DNA from 4 places in the Nocardioides pollutisoli genome. Region 3 is predicted to be linked to each of the others. Evidence: predicted binding sites of a transcription regulator. Region 3 holds the regulator's gene; each other region holds the start of a gene.
What was found. Region 3 encodes LexA, which represses DNA repair genes until DNA is damaged. Its sites were predicted from a motif close to TCGAACANNTGTTCGA; they were not measured.
Positions count from the first base shown of each region.

Region 1: ABLE68_RS21540 (SAV_6107 family HEPN domain-containing protein) is a predicted target of LexA. The motif match lies at 912-927, and genes of this name have one in related genera.
Region 2: ABLE68_RS09325 (HNH endonuclease signature motif containing protein) is a predicted target of LexA. The motif match lies at 2,693-2,708, and genes of this name have one in related genera.
Region 4: ABLE68_RS01305 (HNH endonuclease signature motif containing protein) is a predicted target of LexA. The motif match lies at 5,093-5,108, and genes of this name have one in related genera.

Region 1 is NZ_JBDZDU010000002.1:717,107-722,999, reverse strand. Features, by position in the region: gene ABLE68_RS21550 (YbaK/EbsC family protein) at 1-341, opposite strand, end outside; gene ABLE68_RS21545 (hypothetical protein) at 403-852, shown strand; gene ABLE68_RS21540 (SAV_6107 family HEPN domain-containing protein) at 1,024-1,458, shown strand; gene ABLE68_RS21535 (methyltransferase domain-containing protein) at 1,476-2,219, shown strand; gene ABLE68_RS21530 (DUF3040 domain-containing protein) at 2,337-2,774, shown strand; gene ABLE68_RS21525 (transglutaminase TgpA family protein) at 2,892-5,282, opposite strand; gene ABLE68_RS21520 (DUF58 domain-containing protein) at 5,279-5,893, opposite strand, start outside.
Region 2 is NZ_JBDZDU010000001.1:1,919,044-1,924,936, forward strand. Features, by position in the region: gene ABLE68_RS09315 (hypothetical protein) at 1-510, shown strand, start outside; gene ABLE68_RS09320 (PLD nuclease N-terminal domain-containing protein) at 579-950, shown strand; gene ABLE68_RS09325 (HNH endonuclease signature motif containing protein) at 1,424-2,680, opposite strand; gene ABLE68_RS09330 (DUF1295 domain-containing protein) at 2,979-3,767, opposite strand; gene ABLE68_RS09335 (class I SAM-dependent methyltransferase) at 3,764-4,981, opposite strand; gene ABLE68_RS09340 (class I SAM-dependent methyltransferase) at 4,981-5,893, opposite strand, start outside.
Region 3 is NZ_JBDZDU010000001.1:788,756-794,648, reverse strand. Features, by position in the region: gene ABLE68_RS03835 (MXAN_6640 family putative metalloprotease) at 1-620, opposite strand, end outside; gene ABLE68_RS03830 (alkaline phosphatase family protein) at 678-1,922, opposite strand; gene ABLE68_RS03825 (alkaline phosphatase D family protein) at 1,919-3,589, opposite strand; gene ABLE68_RS03820 (phosphatase PAP2 family protein) at 3,593-4,402, opposite strand; gene lexA (transcriptional repressor LexA) at 4,503-5,246, opposite strand; gene ABLE68_RS03810 (LysM peptidoglycan-binding domain-containing protein) at 5,506-5,856, shown strand.
Region 4 is NZ_JBDZDU010000001.1:279,088-284,980, reverse strand. Features, by position in the region: gene ABLE68_RS01330 (acetolactate synthase) at 1-145, opposite strand, end outside; gene ABLE68_RS01325 (DUF2785 domain-containing protein) at 156-1,007, opposite strand; gene ABLE68_RS01320 (histidine kinase N-terminal domain-containing protein) at 1,075-2,550, shown strand; gene ABLE68_RS01315 (WhiB family transcriptional regulator) at 2,567-2,818, opposite strand; gene ABLE68_RS01310 (hypothetical protein) at 3,034-3,435, shown strand; gene ABLE68_RS01305 (HNH endonuclease signature motif containing protein) at 3,824-5,080, opposite strand; gene ABLE68_RS01300 (RNA polymerase sigma factor SigF) at 5,247-5,893, opposite strand, start outside.

The DNA.
Region 1 (5,893 bases), on a different contig from region 3:
GGCACCGGCGACGGGTGGCCGATGGGGGAGACGCCGCCGATGACCTGGCCGGTGTGCTCGCGGACGAACTCGGGCTTGGCCCGCTTGAGGTTGCTCACACCGACCAGCGTGGCGACCTTGGCCGTGTCGACGCGGTGGGCGCCCGAGGTCAGAATGAGCACCGGCGCACCGTCGGCGTCGAAGAGCAGACTGTTCGCGATCGCCCCGACCTCACACCCCAACGCCTCGGCAGCCAGTGCCGCGGTGTGCACGGAGTCGGGCAGGATGACCACCTCACCGGTTCCACCACGGTGGGCGTGGTCCTCCCGGAAACGGGTGATCGACGGATGTTCGGTGTTCATGGATCGAGACCCTAGGGCAGCCGCCCGCGTCGGGTCCGGCTGCAGGACTGAGGAGGACACGATGAGCGAGGAGCGACCCGGATCGGTGCGAGCCCTGATCTGGTTGCTGGGCGGACTCATCGCCCTCACCGGGCTGACCGCGACGCTGACCATCTTCTTGAAGGACGAGCTCGTCGACGACTGGGCGTCCGGCCGGGTCGACGCCGGCTCGGTCGAGCCGCCCGCCTTCGTCCCGGTCGCGGTCACGATGTTCATCGTCGTGGCGTCGTTGGCGGTCGTGCTGCTCATCTTCCTCCTGAAGCGGTTCCCGTGGGCACGCCCGGTGCTGACCGCGCTGATGGTCGTGCTCGGCGTCGCCTTCTTCACCACGCTCCGGTCCGGTCCGCCGCCGCTCTTCCTGGCGCTCACCGTGGTCGCGCTGGTGCTCGACATCGGCGTCCTTGCCTGCGTGTGGCACCGCGACACCACGGCGTACCTCACGAAGCAGCCGGCGAAGGTCGGCCAGGCCTGATCCGGGCCTGATCCGGTCTTGACGGACCGTCCGCGGGCGGGTGTACGGTGGAGCCATGTTCGAACAGGTGTTCGAACATGCTTGGCGGGGACGACCTCGACCCCCGTCCCCGCCGAGCGCTCTCCGTTCCACGTGGGGTCGCCCGCCCAGGGGTCGACGGAGAGGTCCTCGATGAACCCGTACGCCCTGCCCGCGACCACCCACTGCTACCTCGCCCGGTCGGCCGAGTCGCTCAGCGAGGCGATCGCCGCGACCGAGGTGCCGGCGCGCTACGCCTGTGCCCACGTCGCCGCGCTCCGGGCCGCCGCCGCACTGCTGTCGGCGCGGGCCATGCCCGCCCCGGCTCGCGGACGGCGACCGCAGAAGAACGCCTGGCTGCTGCTCGCCGAGGTCGCCCCCGAGCTCGAGGAGTGGGCGCGCTTCTTCGCGGCCGGGGCCTCGAAGCGTGCCGCCGCGGAGGCGGGCTCGACCCGGGCCGTGGGGGAGCGCGAGGCCGACGACCTGGTCCGGGACGCCGACCGGTTCCTCGCGGTCGTCGAGCGCTCGCTCGGCCTGGTCCCGCACGCACCCGCCCCGAGCCAGGTGGCGGCGGTCCGGGCGAGCTGACCCCCTAGGGTTGGGGCATGCCCGAACGACCGAGCGAACGACCGAGCGAACGACGCAGCGCCGCCCGTACGTCGGTGGTCTGGGACGCCCTGCGTCCGTCGATCGAGGGCGCTCACGACGTGCTCGACATCGGTGGGGGCACCGGCGGCTTCGCCGTCCGGGTCGCCGAGCTCGGTGCGCGCGTCACGGTCGTCGACCCGAGCCCCGACGCGCTGGCCGCCCTCGCGCGCCGGGCGCGCGAGCTCGGCGTCGACGTCAGCGGTCAGCAGGGCGACCTGTCCTCCCTGCTCGACGTCGTCGCTCCGGACAGCGTCGACGTGGTGCTCTGCCACGGCGTGCTCGAGGTCGTCGACGACCCGGCCCAGGCGCTCGCGACGATCCGTGAGGTGCTCCGCCCCGGCGGCGTGCTGAGCCTGCTCGTCTCGCAGCGCCACGCAGCGGTCGTCGCTCGCGCGATGGCCGGCCACTTCGGCCAGGCGCTCACCATGCTCGACGCGACCCCGACCGACGGGTCCGGTGCACCGCGCGACGCGCGCACCAGCCATCGCTTCACGGCGGCCGAGGCCACCGACCTGGTCACCCGCTCCGGGTTCGAGGTCAGCGCCATCCACGCGGTCCGGGTCTTCGCCGACCTGGTCCCCGGTTCGCTGCTCGACCTCGAGCCCGGTGCGACCGCGGCACTGGTCGACCTCGAGCGGGCCGTCTCGCAGCGTCCGGAGTACTTCCCGCTGGCCGCTCAGCTGCACCTCCTGGCCCACTGAGAACGGTTTGGTCACGAATTTCCCCATCCCGGCTACCACGATGACCACCCGCTGCCTAGACTTGCTGACGCCGGGACGGATCAGTTGTCCGGCGTACGAGATGGATGGGGAGGAACGGTGCCACTCTCGGAAGAGGAGCTCCGACTGCTCGAGCAGATGGAGCGCGCCCTCGTCGAAGAGGATCCGAAGCTCGCGTCGACGCTTCGCGGCACGGCCTTTCGTCGCTCCGCCCGTCGCCGCGCGATCGTCGCCGGTGTCTGCTTCGTGCTCGGCATCGTGATCCTGATGACCGGTGCGGTCGCCCAGATCACCGTCGTCGGCGTCGCCGGTTTCGTGGTCATGCTCCTCTCGGCCACCGTCGCGCTCACCGCGATGCGCGGCCAGCACGGCCCCGCGGCGTCCGACCCGCGCGCCGCTGCCCACCCCAGCCACGGCTTCACCGTCATCGACGGCGGTCGTCGCAACCGCCGCACCCGCCGCACCCCCAGCCGCTCCTCCTTCATGGAGCGGATGGAAGAGCGCTGGCGGCACCGTCGCGACAGCGGCGGCTTCTGAGCGAGACGCGTCAGCGGATCGCTCGACGGTGGTCGAGCAAGACGCGCGACCGAGCTCGCGCGGTCGCGACCGTCGTGTCGAGACCCGGTGAGTCGAGAGACTCGTCGCGCCGGTCACTCACGACACGTGGTCGACGACCCCGCCGTACCTCGCCTCGAGCGGGCTGGCCTGGGGCCGCGTCCGTCGCAGCGTGAACGTCAGCACCGTCCGCGGCCACCAGGTCGCACGGCGCCGGGCGTTGCGACTGGCGCCACCGACCAGCGCGGCCACGCAGGCCTCGCCGTCGGCGCGCAGCCGGACCGGGTCGAGGCGCGCACCCGCACGCGAGTAGCGATCGAGCTCGAGGGTCAGCACCAGCCGGTCGAGGGCGGACACGGCGTCCGGTGCGATCTCCGGGCCGTGGGCGGGGCGGTCCGGGGTGCTCGCGTCGAGGGGCGCGCCGAGGTGGTCGACGAGCACGTCGCGGGTGTCGCGTGGTGAGCGGTCCCGTGGCCAGGGCACGCCGAGGTCGACGGCGGTGTCCCGCAGCTCCGCCCAGACCGGCTCGACGCCACCGGACGACAGCCGCCGTTGGCGCCGCCGACCACGGATGGCGCGGGGGAGCAGGAGACTTGCGGCGCCTGCCAGCAGCAGCGTCAGTCCGCCGAGCGCCGGGAGCCACGGGAACGACCCGCCGGAGCCGGAGCTGCTGGCACCGGGAGTCACGTCGCTCTGGATGTCCTGCGGGCGCGCGTTGCGGGAGGCGCTCGCCTCGCTCGACGCCGCCGTCGGCACCTTGGTCGGTCCGCCGTTGTCGGTCGAGCCCGGGACGGTGTAGGCAGGGACGTCGACGGCCCGGCCGGCCGGCGTCGGCTCGAAGCGCACCCACCCGGCGCCGTCGAAGTAGAGCTCGGGCCAGGCGTGCATGTCATGCGAGCTGTAGACCCAGGTGTTCTGACCCGCCGGGGTGGGGGAGAGGAACCCGACCCCCACGCGCGCCGGGATGCCCAGCATCCGCGCCATGATCGCCATGGCGGACGCGAACTGCTCGCAGTAGCCGGTGCGGCCGCCGGGGCCGTCGGACAGGAAGTCGACCAGGGCGTCGGTGCCGCTGCCCGGTGCGCGGTCGAGCGAGTACGTGAAGCCGCCGTCCTCGCGGAACCAGTTCTGCAGCGCGACCGCCTTCTCGTACGACGTCGTCGCCCCCTGGGTCACCTCGACGGCGAGGTCACGCACCATCGACGGCATGTCGTCGGGCACGTCGGAGAAGATGTCGTCGACCTTGCCGGTCGTGGTGCCCGAGTCGGCGAGGATGGCCGCGGTGAGGTCCAGGTCGACGGCGGTCATCGTGTAGTGCATCCCGGCGGTCGACAGGTCGTCGTCGCCGGCCAGGAAGTCCTGGGTCCGGTCGTCGTAGCGCCAGTCGCCCTCGGCGTCGATCCGGCTGACCGGCGGCTGGGTCGGCAGCCAGCGTGAGTCGAAGGCGGAGGAGACGGCGACGTCGTAGGGGTACTCGTGCCGGTCGACCGTCACCGAGACGCCCTGGGGTGGCGGCATCAGCCCGTTGGCCAGGTTGTCGGTGGGGACGTTGCGGTCGCCGGGGCTCCACTCCGCGTCGGTGAAGCGGGTCAGCGTCAGGATCCGCAGGTAGGACGGGTCCGGGTCGGTGGTCGTCACCGTGATCAGCGGGATGTCGTCGCCGCGCTTGAGGTCGCGCACCAGGTCGGTGACCGGGTTGTTGATGTGGATGTCGTCGCCTCCGCCGGAGCCGGGCCCGAAGTCGAAGACGTGCAGACCGGTCGCGGGGATCATCACCGGGATCAGCACGGCGAGCGCCGTGGCGGCACCGCCGATCATCCCGGCGGTGCTGCGCACGGTGTTGGTCCCCGCCCCGAAGGCGATCGGGTCACCGGTCTCGCGGTCCTCACCGAGCGGGCGGCCCCAACGGCTGACGTGGTCGCTCTCCTGGAGGAACAGCATGGTCAGGAAGCCGGCCGTGGTGAGGGCGAAGATCCACCACGTGACCGGGTCGCCGATCATGCTGACCGGGATGCTGAAGATCGCCAGCAGCGGCAGGCCGGCCAGCGAGACCCGGTGCGCGGTGCAGGCGAAGAGGTCCACGAGCAGCAGGCAGGCCAGCCCGGCGCCGATGAGCAGGACGTCGATCGGCGGCGCCGCGGCGGGCACCGGTGCGGCGTACGCGTTGGCGCTGTCGACGGCCTGGCTGATGGTCGTGCGGAGCTCCGTCCACGCGCCGCCGATCGGCAGCGGAGAGCCGCACAGCACCAGGCTCGTGAGCATTCCCGACACGACCACCTGGGTCCCGAAGACGGCCGGACCCGGCCAGCGCCACCAGCGCGTGACGAGGCCGATGCCGCTGATGACCAGGGCGAGCAGGAAGAGGGTGTTGAGGTAGCCGCCGGGCGTCGCCGACAGACCGTGCCAGGCCCACATGGCGAACCAGGTCGTGCCGGCAGCGGTCGCTGCGAGCAGGCTGGCTGCGGCGAGGCTTCCGCGGGAGCGGTTCACAGCGCGACCTCCCTTTCGGCGCCTCGAGACGTCTGGCTGCTGGTGTGGGCGAGCTCCTGCCACACGGCGTCGAGCCGGTCGCGGGGGTGCAGGGCGGCTGAACGCCACCCCTGCTGGGCGAGCACACGGGTCGCGGCCGGTCCCGGGGGTGCGCCGACCCACGCGTCGACGTCGACGGCGATGGCCAGCGCCGAGCCGGCGTGGTGCTGCATCCTGCGCAGGATCGGGAGGTCACTCGGGTCCACGCCGCCGAAGACGGCGACGGTCAGCCCGCCGTGGACACCCTCGCCCAGCCACCCGGTGTCGAACCGGGGCTGGTGCACGGCCTGCACGACGGCCAGCGACTCGAGCAGGGGGCCGGTGTTGAGGTTCGCGCCGCGGACGTGCCAGGCGCTGCCGACCTCCTCGCCGGTGGCGGTCACCAGGCGTACGGCGAACCCGCGGTGGGTCAGGTGGACTGCGATCGACGCGGCGGCGGAGACCGCGGCCTCGAGGGACGAGGCGATGCCCTGGCCGCGGTGGGCGATCACCCGGTTGTCGAGGACCAGCGTCGCCCGCGACTGCCAGGGCTGCTCCTCGCGGCGCACCATCAGCTCGCCGAGCTTGGCCGA
Region 2 (5,893 bases), 1.1 Mb from region 3:
CGCCCGGTGACCTTCTCGTTCAACGGGACCCAGATCACCCACTTCACGGTGGGCAGCGGTCACAGTGCGCTCGTGATCGGTACGGCGCACGTCACGAACGGCATGTGGCACGAGACCTGCGGTGGTGGCTACTGCTTCAAGGGCGGGTGGACCACCGACAACCACGTCTCGGGCTTCTGGCGCCACGGAGGCAGCCACAGCTGGGTGTCGTGGACGGCGACCTACCACCCGGTCACCTCCTTCACGCCGTTCGGCGGCTCCTACATGGGCCGCGACCACCGGCAGCTGAGCGTGCACCTGACCTACCGCGGTGGCTTCATCACCGGGTTCACCTGGGACAGCAACCACTTCAGCGGCAACGTGCGGGTGACGAACGGGAAGTTCGAGCACTGCTACTCGAACTTCTGCATCAAGGGCACCTGGGAGGACGAGACCCGGGTCGTCGGCCAGTGGCGCTACCCGAACAGCACGCAGTGGACCGGGTGGGAGATGCAGGCCTACGCGGCCTGATCCGACTGGCGCCTCCCGTCACGACGAAAGTCGTGACGGGAGGCGTCTGCTCGGGTGACACTTCGCTCGTGATCAAGCTCGAGCTGCTTCTCGGGATCGCGTCGTTCGCGCTCTGGGTCTTCTGCCTGGTGGACGCGATCGGTGCGCCGAGCGACCGGATCAGGAACCTGCCCAAGGTGGCCTGGGTCGTCATCATCCTGTTCTTCCCGTTCATCGGGTCCATCGCCTGGCTGGTCGCCGGACGGCCCGAGGGTCCGGAGCGGCGTTCGCCGTACGAGCGCGAGGCGCCGGACTTCCCGGAGTACGACCGTCGTGGCCGGGCCGCCGCCGTCGACCCCGAGAAGGACGCCGAATTCCTCCGCCAGGTGCGCGAGCGCGCCGAGGCGCAGCGCAAGGCCTACGACGAGCGGCGCAAGCGCGAGGCCGATCCCGACGCGTGACTCCGATGGTTGAGGAGGCGCGCTTGCGCCGTCTCGAAACCCCCGCAGGACTGACGTCGGCCTTGAGGTTGGCGGTGGCTGCGGTGGCGGTTGACGAGAGGGGTGGTCGCCGCGGTCTGTGGTTGCGGTGGCGATTTCCAGTCGCTGGCCGGCTTGCGGGCACGCTGGGGTCGACCGTCGTGGTTGCGGTCGAAAGATGAACAGTCCGGTGGTTGAGGTGCGAGCGAAGCGAGCCGCGAAACCACCACCGGTGGTTGAGGAGGCGCGCTAGCGCCGTCTCGAAACCCCCGCAGGACCGACGTCGGCCTCGAGGTTGCCGGTGGCTGCGGTCGCGGTTGACGAGAGGTGTGGTCGCCGCGGTCTGTGGTTGCGGTGGCGATTTCCAGTCCGCGGTCGGCTTGCGGGCGCGCTGGGGTCGACCGTCGTGGTTGCGGTCGAAAGAACGAGCCCGTTGGTTGAGGTGGGTGGTCGGCTTACGTCCGCCGGTGGAAGGCGACCTTCCCGCCGGGGAGCTTGGTGATCTCGTACGCCGGGTCGTGGGCTCTGGCGTGGTGCCTGGGGCAGAGGAGTCGTCCGTGCTCGAGGTCGGTGGGTCCGCCTTGGGACCAGAGGTGGTCGTGGTGGGCGTGGCACATGCCGGGTGGCCAGTCGCATCCTTCGGTGGTGCACTGCCGGTCGCGGATCATGAGCGCGATCCGTTGGGCTTTGGTGTGGAACCGCTTGCGTCGGCCGACGTCGAGGATCTCGGACGTGCCGCCGACCACAACGGGGATGATCCCGGCCTGCGACGCGAGCCGCCGCGCCTGGCCCGCTGAGATCGGCTCGCCGGTGTCGAGGTGCGCGGCCTTCAGCCCACCCATGAGGGTCTCGTAGGAAATGATCACCACCGCGGTGGCGTTGACGCCGCCGGCGTCGGGGACCCGGTCGGTGGGGTAGCGCTCGATGAGCTCGCAGAACGCACGACCCATCCGCTGCGTCCCCGGACGACGGGTGATGCCCGCACCGTTGGTGGCGGCTTGGTGCTTGGGGGCGGCGAACCCGCGGAGGATCTTCGCGAGCATCGCACCCTGCGCGGTCGGGAGGCTGAACCGCCCGTGGGTGGTGCCGTGGCCGTCGTCGGTCATCGTGAGCCGACACGACTGCGCTGCGAGCGCTTCTTCGCGCTCCAACAGCTTCGCCTCGTGGGCGTCCGCGGCGTCGGGCGCGATCACCTCGAGGAGCCGCTTGCCGGCGATCCCGAGCGCCTTCGCGTCGAGCTCGGCGGCGCGCTCGACCAGGAACGCCTCCGCCTGGGAGACCAGCTGCGGTTCGAGGTCGTCGGGCAGCTGGTCGACCGCTCGCACGATGACTCGCGCCTGCTCGGTCACCAAATCACCGGCAGCCAGGGCGTCCCGGGTGAGCGTGTGGGCCTCGAGGTCGTGACCCAGCCTCACCGCACGGTGCGCCTCGGGCCGGGTCTGCTTGGTCTGGTGCGCCAACCAGTTCGCCGTGGAGGTCGCACCGACCTCCTCGCCGACACCCACGTCGTCGGCGTGCGCGGCAACGCGCGCCTTCAACTCGCACACCTGCGCTTCGAGACGGGTCAGCTCGACCAGAGTTCGGCCTGCCTCAGCAGCGGTCATCGACCACACCGACGCGGCCACTACCGAGTCAGCTACGGCCCGCATCTGCGTGGTCGCTGACGCCACCCGGTGGGACCGGGTGTGTTCGAGGTCGGGGCGCTGGGCCATACTAGATCATAATCGAACAAAGGTTCGAATACAAGACCAGGCGCCGATCTTCACGGTGCGATCTGAAGGCCGGCGAGCGATGGTGATGTCCGCGCGCCACGACAGGCGACCTGCAGGCTGCGGGGGTTTCGAGACGGTTCCTAGCGGAACCTCCTCAACCACCGAAAACCCGGGAGGCGACGGTGATCCGGGCGTGCTCACCCGCGCAAGTGCCATGTCGGCGCGCAACCGCAGGCTTGCCGCAGCCTGCGGGAGTTTCGAGACGGTCGCTGCGCGACCTCCTCAACCTGCGGAGGTGTCAGTGCTTCTTGGGTGGGAGCGGCACGAACATCGACGTGCGGGCGGCGTACTCGGGATACCCGGGCCGCTTCATCATCGACCGCTCGAGCAACCGGGCACCGGTGACCCAGACGAGCCAGAAGGTCATCGTGATCGGCGCGATCACGGAGGCGAGGCCGGCCACCCAGCCGGAGGCGAGGCCGCCGACGATCCAGATGCCCCACCAGACGCAGGAGTCACCGAAGTAGTTCGGGTGCCGGGTCCAGCCCCACAGGCCGCGGTCCATGACGGGTCCGCGATCGGGATCGGCCTTGTACGCCGCGAGCTGCCGGTCGCCGACGGTCTCGAAGAAGACCCCGACCAGCCAGACCGCGACGCCGACCCAGACCAGCCAGGGCCGGTCGAGGGTGTCGGACAAGGCTGCGGCCTGCAACGGCAGCGACACCAGCCAGACGGCGGCACCCTGCAGCAGGAAGACCTTGCGGACGGCGACACCCATGCCGACCTCGGAGAGGTGGCCGCCGAGCAGCTCGACGTACCTCGGGTCCTCGGTGGCGTGACCGCGAGACCGGGTGAAGATGTGCGACGACAGCCGGCCGCCCCAGACCGCGACCAGCGCGACGAGCAGCCACGACTGCCAGGTCCCGGCCAGCAGCGCACACACGAGCGCGACGGCCACCAGTGCCAGGCCCCACGCGACGTCGACCACGGAGACCCGGCCGGTGCGGCTGGCGGCGTACGCCGTCGCCACCATGACGGCGGCGGCCGCCGCGAGGGACAGGCCGGCGACGGTCAGGAAGTCGGTCAACGAGGACGCTCCATCAGGATCTGGTCGACGCCCATCCGGCCGTCACGGAACGCCATCGAACCACCGACGAGGTAGAGCCGCCAGACGCGGACGACCTCCTCGCCGACGAGCTCGGTCAGCCGGTCGACGTGGGCCTCGAAGTTCTCGAGCCAGCCGGCGACGGTGTCCACGTAGTGCTCGCGCAGAGCCTGGACGTCGCGGACCTCCAGCCCCCCGGCCTCGAGGTATGCGACGGTCTCTCCCAGCGGGCGCATGTGCATGTCGGGCGCGATGAACGACTCGATGAACGGGCCGCCCCCCGGGTGCTTGCCGCGACGGGACATCTGCTGGACCAGCACCCGACCACCAGGGCGTACGGCGCGGTGCAGCACGGACGCGTAGGTGGGGTAGTTCCTCTCGCCGACGTGCTCGCCCATCTCCAGCGAGCCGACCGCGTCGAAGTCCGTCTCGGGCACCTCGCGGTAGTCCTGCAGGCGGATCTCGACCCGGTCGCCGAGACCGCGCTCGGCGATGCGCGCGTCGATGAACGCCTTCTGCTCCGCGGCGATCGTCACGCCGACCACCCGGGCACCGAAGTGCTCGGCGGCGTGCAGCGACAGCGATCCCCAGCCGCACCCGACATCGAGCATCCGCATGCCGGGCTCCAGCTCGAGCTTGGTGCAGACGAGGTCGAGCTTGGCGCGCTGGGCCTCCTCGAGCGACATCCCGGGCGACGAGTAGTAGCCGCACGAGTAGGCCATCGACGGGTCGAGGATCAGCGAGTAGAACTCGTTGGAGAGGTCGTAGTGGTGGCTGATCGCGCGACGGTCGCGCAGCGGGCTGTGCAGCCGGCCGCGCACCCGGGCCTGGGACGCTGGTGCCGGCGGAGGAGCCCCGACCGCACCGATGCCGACGGCCGCACGGATCGCCCGGATCAGGGCGGTCGGCGTGGGCCGGGTCCCGGTCAGACCCCGCTCGCGGGCGACGTCGAAGGCGTGCGTGAGAGCCGCGTCCAGGTCTCCCGGGACGTCGAGCTCGCCGGTGACGTAGGCCTGCGCGGCGCCGAGCTCGCTCGGGTGCCACAGCAGACGGCGTACGGCGTGGGGCGACCGCAGCTCGACCAGCGGTGCGTCCGCGGGACCGGCCTCCGATCCGTCCCAGGCGCGCAGCCGGACCGGGATCTCGCCTCCGACGAAGGGGGCGACCGCCTGGGCGAGGGCGGGGGCTACGGCCATCAGACGGTCCGCTCGAAGGTGAGCTGCTGGACGTCGAGGTAGCCCGAGGCGAAGCCGGCGCGCGAGTAGCAGAGGTAGAAGTGCCACATCCGGAGGAAGGTCTCGTCGAAGCCGAGGGCCTTCACCTGGTCGGCGGCGGCGAGGAAGCTCTCGTCCCACCGGCGGAGGGTCTCGGCATAGTCCTGACCGAAGGCCAGCCGCTCGGTCACCCGCAACGAGGTGTGGGCGGCGTTGACCTCGTCGATCGCCTGGGCCGACGGCAGGAAGCCGCCGGGGAAGATGTACTTGTTGATCCACGTGTAGGTGCGCCGGGTGGCGAGCATCCGGTCGTGGGGCATCAGGATCGCCTGGATCCCGACCCGCCCACCGGGTGCGAGGAGGCGGTCGATGGTGCGGAAGTAGGTCGGCCAGTACTCGTGGCCGACCGCCTCGATCATCTCGACCGAGAGCACGGCGTCGTACTCGCCCTGCACGGCTCGGTAGTCACTGAGCTCGACGTGCACGCGGTCGGACAGGCCGGCCGCGGCGATCCGCTCCTGGGCGAGCGCCTGCTGCTCGGACGACAGCGTGACCGAGTGGACGGTCGCTCCGCGCGACGCTGCGCGGATCGCCAGCTCGCCCCAGCCGGTGCCGATCTCGAGCACGCGGGTGCCCGGGCCGACCCGGGTCTGGTCGAGCAGCCGGTCGATCTTGCGCAGCTGGGCCTCGTGGAGGTCGCCCGCGGGGTCGCCGTCGAACATCGCGGAGGAGTAGCTCAGCGACGGGTCGAGGAAGAGCCGGAACAGGTCGTTGGACAGGTCGTAGTGGTGCGCGATGTTGTCGCGGGTCCGCTTCGTGGTGTTGCGGTGCAGCCGCGGCGGCCGGTGCACGACCAGGCTGCGCAGCTTCTGCAGGGACGCCGGGACCAGGTCG
Region 3 (5,893 bases):
TTGTCGAAGGCGCAGTAGGCCCAGGTGTCGTAGGGGCCGTTCGACGGGGGAGCGGTGTCGCTGTCGCAGTAGCCGTAGGTCTGAGGGCCGAGGTTCTGGAGGTAGATGTCGAGCAGGCCGCTGCCACCGCCGCGGGTGCCGTCGGACCTCGGCGAGCGGTAGCCCGCGTCCACGTAGGTCTCGAGCACGTGGGTGACGACGTCGCCGACCTCGTTGACGTACGCCGAGGTCGACTTGTCGCTGCCCGAGGTGGAGTAGTGCACCCGCACGTCGCCGAAGTCGCGGTACGTCGTGGTGCTCGGCCGGGCCAGCAAGGTGGTCGCGGTCTTCTGGTCGCCGGTCGAGAGCTCGCCGCGCAGCCGGCGCAGGTCGCGCATCGCCATGGTCAGGTCACCCTGGGCGGTGGGGGTCGCCGTCCGCGCGCGCGCCTGGCCGAGCGGAGCCGGGGCTCGCAACGCCTGCACCCGGGCGAGCGCCTTCTCGGCGGCCTGGGACGACGCGAGGGGTCGCGGGTTGACCGTCGCGTCGGCCGGGATGGCCGTCAGCACACCGGCCACCGTGGCGGTGACGGCGACACTGGCGAGGGCGAGCCGGGACAGGGTGTGGTTGCGGGGGCGCACCCGAACACTCAACCCTACGAACCTGTGAAATCCCCAACTAGCGGTGTGCCGGGTGAGTCACACGAGGTTGCGGCCGTCGTAGCCGCCGCGGGGGTGGCCGACGCCGAAGAAGGCCGCCAGGGTGGGCGCGACGTCGACCGTGTGGGCGACCCGGGTCGACGCCGTGCGGTGGGGTACGCCGGGGTGGCCACCCGCGACGAAGAACGGGATCGCCCGGGTGGCCGGGTGCCCGTGGTTGCCCGGGATCGGGTTGGACATGGCGGGGTCGGGATCGCTGAAGCGCCAGCCGGCCTGGCAGAACACCACGACCTCGCCGGCCTCGGGGCCGAGCCGCAGCCAGTCGGCTCGTCGGTCGTACGCCGCGAGCACGCCGTCCTGGGCGCGCGCGACCTGACGCATCCGTGCGACCGCGTCCTCCTTCTGCGCAGCCGGGCCGGTCCAGTAGAGGAGGTCCGCGCCGCCGTTGTCGGCGATCTGGACGTTGCCGGCCAGCAGCGGGTCGGCGTCGAGGACGCCCTGGAGGGAGATGACCTTGTCGGACGTGGACCAGTCCATCGAGTGGTCGGCGAGCACCACGACCATCGCGTGCTCCCACTTGCCCTGGTCCTTGAGCGCGTCGACGAACCGCTGCACCTGGGTGTCGGTGTCGGCGAGCGCCGTACGCCGCGCGACCTTGAGCCCGAGCGGGCCGGTGAGGTCTGCGTGGCCGAAGCGGTCGATGTCGCCGAGGTTGATGAACATCAGGCTCGGGTCGAGCTCCTCGAGCATGGTCAGCGCCGCCTCGATCGTGAAGACGTCCGGTGCGTGCTCGGTGATCGGCAGGGTCGGCATCGGCTCCCAGCGGTGGGTGGCGCGCTCGCCGAAGACACCGTAGAGGTACTCCTTGCTCAGCACCGTGCCGGTCGTGAACCCCCTGCGGTTGAGGCGCTCGATGAGGGTGTCGGAGCGGATGTCGGTCGCCCGGTCCAGGTCGCGGACCGTCTTCTCCGTCCGGTCGTACACGGAGTTCGCCGGCACGCCGGTGCGATCGGGACGCAGCCCCGTCATCATCATCACGTGGTTGGGGATCGTCTCCATCACGGGCATCGACTCCGCGCGCGGGAAGCGCAGGCCGCTGTCGCGCAGCGCCGCCAGGTGCGGGGTCAGCCCGCTGTCGAGCTCGTCGGGCCGGCAGCCGTCGATCACGATCACGTAGGCCCGCTTGCGCTTCGAGCCCGCGGCCAGCGCGGGCGCGCCGACGGCCGTCGAGAAGAAGAGGCCGGCAGCACCGGCCTGGAGGAAGGTGCGGCGACTCGTGCTCACACCGGCTCCGTGGTCTGCTCGATCTTCGCGGTCCCGGTGCGGGTCAGGTAGGACACCGACCAGGTGATCTCGGTGTCCTGGTCGGCCCGGTCGCCGATGACGTACCAGTCCATCTGCGCGCGGGTCGGCGTGAGGTCGAGGACGGAGAAGCCGTGGTCGTCGAAGTTGAGGTACTTGATGTGCCGGTTGTTGGCCTTGATCACCTCTTCGACCGCGGTGCTGGTCGTGTGCGGCGGCGTGCCGGTGATGTCCTTGAGGTTGCTGGACGTCACCGAGGTGCAGACGAACTCGACGCCCGCCGAGTCGCCGACGGGGTACGTCGAGGCGTCGTACGGCAGTTCGGCGGCCCAGCCCGAGTGGATGTCGCCGGTGATGAAGAGCGCGTCGGTGACCTGGTGGTCGCGGATGTGCTGGAAGACCTCGCGGCGGTCGTCGGTGTAGCCGTCCCACTGGTCGACGTTGTAGGCGACGCCGTCGCGGGGGAGCAGACCGGTGACGTCGTCGATCGGGTCGATGAGGTCGTCGGGCAGCGCGCCGAAGTCGACCGGCGCGATCATCACCGGGTTGCCGATCACCTTCCACTGGGCGCGGTCGTTGGCGAGCGACTGCTTGAGCCAGTCCATCTGCTGGCGGCCGGTGATCGTGCGTTCCGGGTCGCTGACCGAGCCGTCCGGGACCTTGAGCTGGCCGTCGCGATAGCTGCGCAGGTCGAGCATGCTGAGCTCGGCGAGGCGGCCGAAGCGGATGCGTCGGTAGAGGCGGTCTCCGTCGCCGAGGCGGGCGGTGCCGTCCATGCGCACCGGCATCCACTCGTCGTACGCACGGTGGGCGCGGGCGCGACGCTGGTGGAAGTCGCCCTCGCCGAGGTCGGGGTTGTGGTTCTCGGCGCCGTTCTTCCACTGGTCGTTGGCGACCTCGTGGTCGTCCCAGGTGATCACCCACGGGTACTTCGCGTGCAGGTCCTGCAGGTCGGTGTCCTGCTTGTACTGCGCGTGCCGCTGCCGGTAGTCGGCCAGCGACAGGGTCTCGTGGGCGGGGACGTGGGGGCGGATGTCCTCGTCGTCGGAGCCGTAGCCGTACTGGCCGGGGCCGTACTCGTAGAAGTAGTCACCGAGGTGGACCACCGCGTGCAGGTCGTCGCGCGCGGCGAGACCTCGGTAGGCGCTGAACCAGCCGGCCTGCAGGTTGGCGCAGGACACGACCCCCAGGCGCAGGTGGTCGAGCTTGGCGTCGTGGGCGGGTGCGGTCCGGGTGCGGCCGACGCGGCTGGTGGCCCCGGCGTACGTGAAGCGGTAGTAGTGCCAGGTCGCCGGGGCCAGGCCGCGGACGTCGACCTTGACCGTGTGGTCGCGGCTCGCGCCGGTGGTGAAGGTGCCGCGGCGTACGACGTGGCGGAAGCCGCGGTCGGTCGCGACCTCCCAGCGCACCTGGACCGTCGGGCCGGCGCCGGAGCCCGGGGTGCTGGCCGGCGTCGGCGTGACCCGGGTCCAGATCAGCACGGCGTCGGGGAGCGGGTCGCCGGACGCGATGCCGTGGCGGAAGGGTCGGCGGGCAGCGCCGGTGGCGGCGTCGGCGGCCCCGATCGCGGGGTTGGCGGCGACCAGCGCGACACCGGCGGTGCTGGTGGCGAGGACGGTGCGACGGTGGATCGGCTGAGGGGTGGTCACGCCTCAGTCAACGACGGGGGCGTCCTCGCGTGATGCTCGTTCATCCAGTGTTCGTCTGCGCCAGAGCCGATCGATCGGGACCCGGCCCAGCGCGACCGCGGCCGCCCAGCCGAGCAGGATGACCAGCCAGCCCATGAGGGCGTCGATCACCCAGTGGTTGCCGGTGCCGACGATGACGACCGCCGTGCCGAGGGCGTAGAGCCAGCCGAGCACGCGCACCCACTTCTTGGTGGCGTAGATCTGCAGGGCCATCGCCACCCACAGCGACCAGCCGGCGTGGAGCGACGGGAAGGCGGCGAGCTCGTTGGTCAGCCCGCCGAGGCCGCGGGGAGCGGAGGCGTCAGCACCCCACCAGCCGTCGGCGGCGTGGAGGCTGAGCACGTCGACGTACCCCCCGAGGAAGCGCGGCGGCGCGGTCGGGAGCGAGATGTAGGCGGCCAGCCCGAGCAGGGTGCCGATGACCAGCGCCCGGCGGGCCGGGCCGTAGCGGTCGGCGCCGAGGCGCCAGAGCCAGATCAGCACGGCGCCGGTGACGACGTAGTGGAGCGTGGCGTACCAGTAGCTCCCGGCGAGGCCGAGGACGCGGTGGTCGGTGAAGAGCTGGTTGAGCGGGAGCTCCCACTGGATGCCGAGGATGCTCTCGACGTGGAGCAGCTCGTTCGCGCGGTGGAGGGCCGGCTGCATGCTGGTGTCGGCGACCAGCCGGGCCAGGCTGTAGAAGACCCAGAGGGCCAGGATCAGCAGGAGCTCGAAGATGCCTCGGACCCAGCGCGGAACCGTCCGCGTCTGGGTGTAAGCAGGTGCTGTCGCCACAGCACCAGCGTCCTTCATCAGCCCTCCCGCGGCCATCAGGGATTCCCCCCGACATCAACCCAGGGTCACCTCGGGTCATTCCCGTCCGGGAGTACCCAATTCAGACCCGACGAAGCACCGCGGTCACCTTCCCGAGGATGGTGGCGTGAGTGCCGTCAATCGGATCATAGGAAATGTTGTGGGGAAGGAGCCACACCTTTCCGTCCTTGCGCTGGAACGTCTTGACCGTGGCCTCCCCGTCGAGCAGGGCGGCGACGATGTCGCCGTTCTCCGCGGTCTGCTCCTTGCGGATGACCACGTAGTCGCCGTCGCAGATGGCCGCGTCGATCATCGACTCGCCCGAAACCTCGAGCAGGAAGAGCTCCCCCTCGCCCACGAGCTGCTTGGGGAGCGGGAAGACGTCGTCGTAGGTCTGCTCGGCCAGGATCGGTCCGCCGGCGGCGATCCGGCCGACGAGCGGGACGTACTGAGCCGCGGGCACGGCGTCGCCGATGCCGGTCTCGTCGTACGACGTCTCGTCGGCGGTGCCGAGTGAACGACGCGCGGCCATCACCTCGGGGAGGAACACCTCCAGCGCACGCGGCCGGTTGGGATCGCGCTTGAGGTAGCCCTTCTCCTCCAGCGTCTTGAGCTGGTGGGCGACGCTCGAGGAGCTGGTCAGGCCGACGGCCTCACCGATCTCGCGCATGCTCGGCGGGTAGCCGCGCTTCTCGATGGAGTCCTTGATGTGGGCGAGCACGCGCTGCTGCCGCGGGGTCAGCCCGGTGGCGTCCGGCGGTCCGTCGGGCAGCTCGCTGACCTTCTGGGGACCGGAGCCGGTGGCGGATTCCTTCTTCGTGGCCATGGGGTCACCGTAGCCACCGGGACCCGGCTTGTTCAAACATCTGTTCGAACGGCGTGTCGCGACACGCCGTTCGAACAAATGTTCGCGTGGTCCTTGAATTGTTCGAACACCTGATCTAACTTCGTACACATGTTCGATCGAACGCCTGATCGAACCGCCGGTCCAGACAGGTCCAGCACCACTGTCGGTGGCCACCACTAGAACTGTGTCACCGAGCTGCACCACCCGAGGCAGACCGCCCCTTCCCCCGGAGGTCCCGATGAGCACCATGACGATCGACCAGATCTTCGACCGGCCCACCCGCCGCGTCGGATCCAGCAGCGTGCGGCTGACCCGCCGCGGACGCGTCGTCGTGGTGGTGCTCGCGCTCCTCGCCCTGATGGCGATCGGCTTCGTCATCGCCTCCGGCTCCGTCGCCACCGACGAGCCCGGCACCCCCGAGCCCACCAGCGTGGTGATGGTGGGGACCGGCGACACCCTCTGGGACATCGCGGCCGGCATCGCCGACGACGGTGACGTCCGCGCGATGATCGATCGGATCGAGCGGCTCAACGCCCTCGACTCCGGGATGGTCGTCGCCGGCCAGAAGTTGGTCGTCCCCGCCAGCTAGCGCAGCACTCAGACTTCATCAGCCGCTTCGACCCCGG
Region 4 (5,893 bases), 510 kb from region 3:
GCAGCCGGACCGGCTCGTCGGCCTTGACCGCGCCGTCGTACACCGGGAAGACGTGGGCGCCCGACAGGGTGAAGAGGGTGTCGACGCCGTGGGCCTGGGCAACCGCGACGGCGAGCTCGCCGGCGTGCCCGGTCAGATCTGACATGAGCGTCAGGTTACTCACCCGTAGTGGTGAGGAACCCGTGGTTCGTCTTCTTGAGCGCGTCGATGACCACCAGCAGCAGGTCGGAGCGGACCTGCGGGGGCCGGGCGCCCAGCGACAGCTGGAGGTAGAGCGACCGGAGGAAGGCCTCGGCGTTGCCGCCGACGAGGTAGGGGTCGCGGTCGTCGTACGACGAGCGGGTCGCCGCTGCGGCGCCGATCCGGGCGATCCACGGCTCGAGCACCCGGAGCGGGACGACGTTGCGCCGCAGCACCGCCATCGTCGCGAGGGCCAGCCGGTCGGGCTCCCCACTGCTGAAGAGCACGTCCACCGGGAGCAGCAGCCGGTCGGCGATCACGTCGAGCAGGACGGTGAGCTCGGGGGTCGCCAGGTGCGGCGAACGGGCCAGGATCGCGAGGGTGTCGGCTCCGTGGGAGACGGCGTGCGCCCAGCCCTTGCCGGGGACGAAGCCGCGCAGGTCGCGCTCGCGCAGCAACCAGGTCGTGAGCCGGTCGCCCCACTCGAGGATCTTGCCGCCCGGCAGCAGCGGTCGGGCGTTGTCGCGGCCGATGCACTCGCCGAGCACGAGGGCCGAGAAGCTGCGCCGGAAGACCGTGTCGGTGTCCCTCTCGCCGATGCCGACGAGGAGGCCCGTGGCCATGCCGTCGCCCAGCCCGGCGAGCAGGTCGTCGTAGACCCCACGGTCGATCCAGGTGGTCAGGGCGGGGTACGCCGTACCGTCGCGCAGGGCCGGATCCGGGTCGCCGAGCATCCGGGTCAGCTCCGCCGTCAGGTCGTCCAGCGGCCGGTCCGTCGGGACGGCCAGCCCCCCTGCGTGGACGTCTTGCCAGTAGGACCCGGACATGACGGCCATCCTGCCAAAGCCCGGGCAGCCGGTCGTCGGCGGACCCCGGCGCCCTACCCTTGCCAGCGTGCCGTCCCTGACCGACCTCGTGCGCAGCCACACCGACCTCGACGCCGAGGACGTGGCCTGGTTGCAGCTGCTCCAGGCGGACTGGCAGATCATCGCCGACCTGTCCTTCGCCGACCTGGTCCTGTGGCTGCCGGACAGCGAGCGCAAGGGGTTCTGGGCGGCCGGCCAGATGCGGCCGACGACCGGCCCGACGGCCTACGTCGACGACGTGATCGGCACCTTCGTCCCGGTCGGCCGGCGCCCCATGATCGACGCGGCGTACGCCGAGGGTCGGCTGGTCCGCGAGGGTGACCCGGAGTGGCGCGACGACGTGCCGGTCCGGGTCGAGACCATCCCGGTGCGGCGGGCCGGACGGGTGATCGCGGTCGTCGCGCGCAACACCAACCTGCTCGGCGTACGCACGCCGAGCAGGCTCGAGCTGTCCTACCTGCAGACCGCGGCAGACCTGACCCAGATGATCGCCCACGGCTACTTCCCGGCGGCCGGCGACCGCAGTGACCACGCGGACACCCCGCGGGTCGGGGACGGCTTCCTGCGCGTCGACGCCGCGGGGAAGGTCGTCTACGCGAGCCCGAACGCGCTGTCCGTCTACCGCCGCCTCGGGCTCTCCGGCGACCTCGCGGGGCTCTCCCTCGCGGACCTGACCCGCGAGCTCGTGCCGCCGCGCCGGCGTCCCGACGAGGAGACGCTGAGCGCGGTGCTGGGCGGTCGGGCGCACCGCGACACCGAGATCGGGACCGACGGGGTCTCCCTCATCGTCAGGTCCATCCCGCTGCGCCCCCAGGGCGACCACATCGGCGCCCTGGTCCTGGTCCGCGACGTCACCGACCTGCGGCGCCGCGACCGGGAGCTGGTCACCAAGGACGCGACCATCCGCGAGATCCACCACCGGGTGAAGAACAACCTGCAGACCGTCGCCGCGCTGCTGCGGCTCCAGGCGCGCCGGATGGACTCCGAGCCGGCGCGGCTCGCGCTCGAGGAGGCGGTACGCCGGGTCGGGTCGATCGCGATCGTCCACGAGATGCTCAGCCAGGCGGTCGAGGAGCGGGTCCCGTTCGACGACATCATCGACCCGCTGAGCCGGATGGTCACCGAGGTGAGCGCGGTCGGCAACCGGGTGCGGGTGCGTCGCGAGGGCAGCTTCGGCGTACTCCCGTCCGAGACCGCGACCGGCCTGGCGATGGTGCTGACCGAGCTGCTCCAGAACGCCGTCGAGCACGGCTACGACCCCGACGCCGAGGACGTCACCGGTCAGATCGTGCTGACCGCGAGCCGGCTCGTCGGGCGCCTGCACGTCACCGTCGACGACGACGGCGGCGGGCTGCCCGACGGGTTCGACCTGGACGGCTCGACCAGCCTGGGGCTGTCGATCGTGCGCACGCTCGTGGAGTCCGAGCTGGGCGGTCAGCTCGAGCTGGGGCCGATGCCCTCGGGTCCGGGGACCCGGGCCGTGCTCGACCTGCCCTTGGAGTGACTCAGGCCGTGCCGACTCAGGCCGTGCGAACTCGGGTGCGGGCGTTGCGACGCTTGAGCGCGCGGCGCTCGTCCTCGCTCAGTCCGCCCCACACGCCGTGGTCCTGACCAGCCTCGAGCGCCCACGCGAGGCACTGCTCGCGCACTTCGCAGCGTCGGCACACCTGCTTGGCCTCCTCGATCTGGAGGATGGCCGGGCCGGTGTTACCGATAGGGAAGAACAGTTCCGGGTCCTCGTCGAGGCACGCAGAACGGTGGCGCCAATCCATGGCTGGGGGAACCCTCTTTCGTCAAAAGCTGGGCAGGTCGGGGCCGGGGCAAGGACCTGCTGGTGCCGATGGGCACGGCAGAACGAACGCGCAAACAAGCGCTCCGCCAAGACTGGCAACCTTTTGACCGTTAAACAACCCCTCCGCATGGTTCGCTCCGTCACAGCAGTCACGTGCATGTCGTCGCCGCGTGCCCTCCCTCTAGGCTCCCACCCGTGACAAACGGCAACGCCCAGGACCGGATCCGTCCCCCAGCGCCGCTGCTCGTCGCCGCCTCGCTGGTGGCCGTCGAGGGCGGTTTGCTGGTGGTCTACGCCGTGCTCGAGATCTTCAGCGTGGGCTCCGGCCGCGTGACGATGGGCGTCACCACCGCCCTGTTCTTCGCGCTGTACGGCGCGGGGCTGCTCGCCTGCGCCTGGGCGCTGTCGCGGCGCGGCTCGTGGGCACGCAGCCCGATCGTCCTCGCCCAGCTCATCCAGCTCGGCCTCGCCTGGAACTTCCGCGGCGGCGACACGACCCTGGCCGCCGTCGTGATCGCACTGGTCTCCGTCGTCGTGCTGGCCGGGATCTTCCACCCGGCGAGCCTGGAGGCGCTCGCCGATCCGAACAGCGACTGAACGCGGCCTGCGGGCCCGTGCGGCTTGCGGGCGCGCTGGGTCGACCGTCGTGGTTGCGGTCGAAAGACAAAGAGCCCGTTGGTTGAGGAAGGCGCGCAGTGCTCTCGCCGTTGGTTGAGGAGGTTCCGCTAGGAACCGTCTCGAAACCCCCGCAGGCAACGCAGGGCAATGTGCGCTGCCTTCGGGCCGCCGGTGGTTGCGGTCGCGGTTGACGAGAAGCGTGGTCGCCGCGGTCTGTGGTTGCGGTGGCGATTTCCAGTCGCTGGCCGGCTTGCGGGCGCGCTGGGGTCGATCGTCGTGGTTGCGGTCGAAAGACGAAGAGTCCGGTGGTTGAGGAAGGCGCTCTGCGCCTGTCTCGAAACCCCGGAAGCGAAGGCAGGGCGTCGGTTTATGTCCGCCTGTGGAAGGCGACCTTCCCGCCCGGGAGCTTCGTCATCTCGAAGGTGGGGTCGTGGGCTCTGGCGTGGTGCCTGGGGCAGAGGAGCCGTCCGTGCTCCACGTCGGTGGGTCCACCCTGGGACCAGAGGTGGTCGTGGTGGGCGTGGCACATGCCGGGTGGCCAGTCGCACCCGTCGGCGGTGCAGCGCTGGTCGCGGATCATGAGGGCGAGCCTCTGGGCTTTGGTGTGGAAGCGCTTCTTACGGCCGACGTCGAGGACCTCGGACCTCCCGCCGAGCACGACGGGGATGATCCCGGCCTGGGACGCCAAACGGCGGGCTTGACCTGCTGAGATCTTCTCCCCGGTGTCGAGGTGGGCTGCTTTCAGCCCGCCCATCAGGGTCTCGTAGGTCATGATCACCACGGCAGTGGCGTTCACGCCGCCGGCGTCAGGGACCCGGTCGGCGGGGTAGCGCTCGATGAGCTCGCAGAACGCACGCCCCATCCGCTGCGGCCCCGGACGACGGACGAGGCCTGGCCCTTCGGTGGCGGTTTGGTGCTTGGGTGCGGCGAACCCGCGGAGGATCTTCGCGAGCATCGCACCCTGGGCGGTCGGGAGGCTGAACCGGCCGTGGGTGGTGCCGTGGCCGTCGTCAGTCATGGTCAACCGGCACGACTGGGCTGCGATCGCTTCTTCGCGTGCGAGGAGCTTCGCCTCGTGGGCGTCCGCAGCGTCGGGCGCGATCACCTCGAGGAGCCGCTTGCCGGCGATGGCAAGTGCCCTGGCGTCGAGCTCGGCGGCGCGCTCGACCAGGAACGCCTCCGCCTGGGCGACCAGGTCCGTGGGCAGGTCATCGGGCAGCGCGTCGACCGCGCGAACGATGACCCGGGCCTGCTCCGCCATCACGTCACCGGACGCCATCGCGTCCCGGGTGATCGTGTGGACCCCGAGATCGTGACCCAAGCGAACAGTCCCGTGGGTAGCAGGGCGGGCCTGTCGCGTCTGGTGCGCCCACCAGTTCGCGGTCGACGTCGCACCGACCTCCTCGCCGACACCCAGGTCGTCGGCGTGCGCGGCGACCCTCGCTTCGAGCTCAGCGACCTGCGCCTTCAACCGGGTCAGCTCCACCAAGGTGGCACCGGCTTCGAGAGCGCTCATCGACCACACTGAGGCGTCCACCACCGAGTCAGCGACCGCGCGCATCTGCGCGGTCGCCGACGCCACCCGGTGGGACCGGGTGAGGTCGGTGTCGGGGCGCTGGGCCATGCTGCATCATAATCGAACACAGATTCGAATACAAGAGACGGCCACAGGCCATGTGGGTTCGCTCGGAAAGCCGGGAGGCGACGGTGATCCGGGCGCGCCGTACCCGTGCAAGCGCCCTGTCGGCGCGCAACCACGAGAAGCCCGCAACCCGCGGGCAGGACTCCCGCTAGCTCTGCTCCTCGAGCGACGTGCGGAGCTGCTCGAGGGTGCGGTTGAGCAGGCGGGAGACGTGCATCTGGGAGACGCCGATCTCCTCGGCGATCTGCGACTGCGTCATGTTCTTGAAGAACCGCAGCAGCAGGATCCGCTTCTCCCGCGGCTGCAGGCGGTCGAGCAGCGGCTTGATCGACTCGCGGATCTCGACGTGCTCGAGGCCGGCGTCGTCCACGCCCAGGGCGTCGAGCATCGTGGCCGCGCCACCGTCGTCACCGTTGTCGCTGGCGTCGAGGGAGAGCGTGGAGTAGGCGTTGCTGGACTCGATGCCCTCGACGATCTCCTCGACCGTGCAGCCGATCGCCTCCGCGAGCTCGCGGGGCGTGGGGGACCGGCCCAGCGACTGGGTGAGCTCGGCGGTGGCCGTGCCGATCTGCATGCGCAGCTCCTGCAGCCGCCGCGGCACCCGGATCGCCCAGCCCTTGTCGCGGAAGTAGCGCTTGATCTCGCCGATGATCGTGGGTGTCGCGTACGTCGAGAACTCGACGCCCCGGTCGGTGTCGAAGCGGTCGATCGACTTGATCAGCCCGATCGTCCCGACCTGGACGAGGTCCTCGAGCGGCTCGCCGCGGTTGCGGAAGCGTCGGGCGCAGTGCTCGA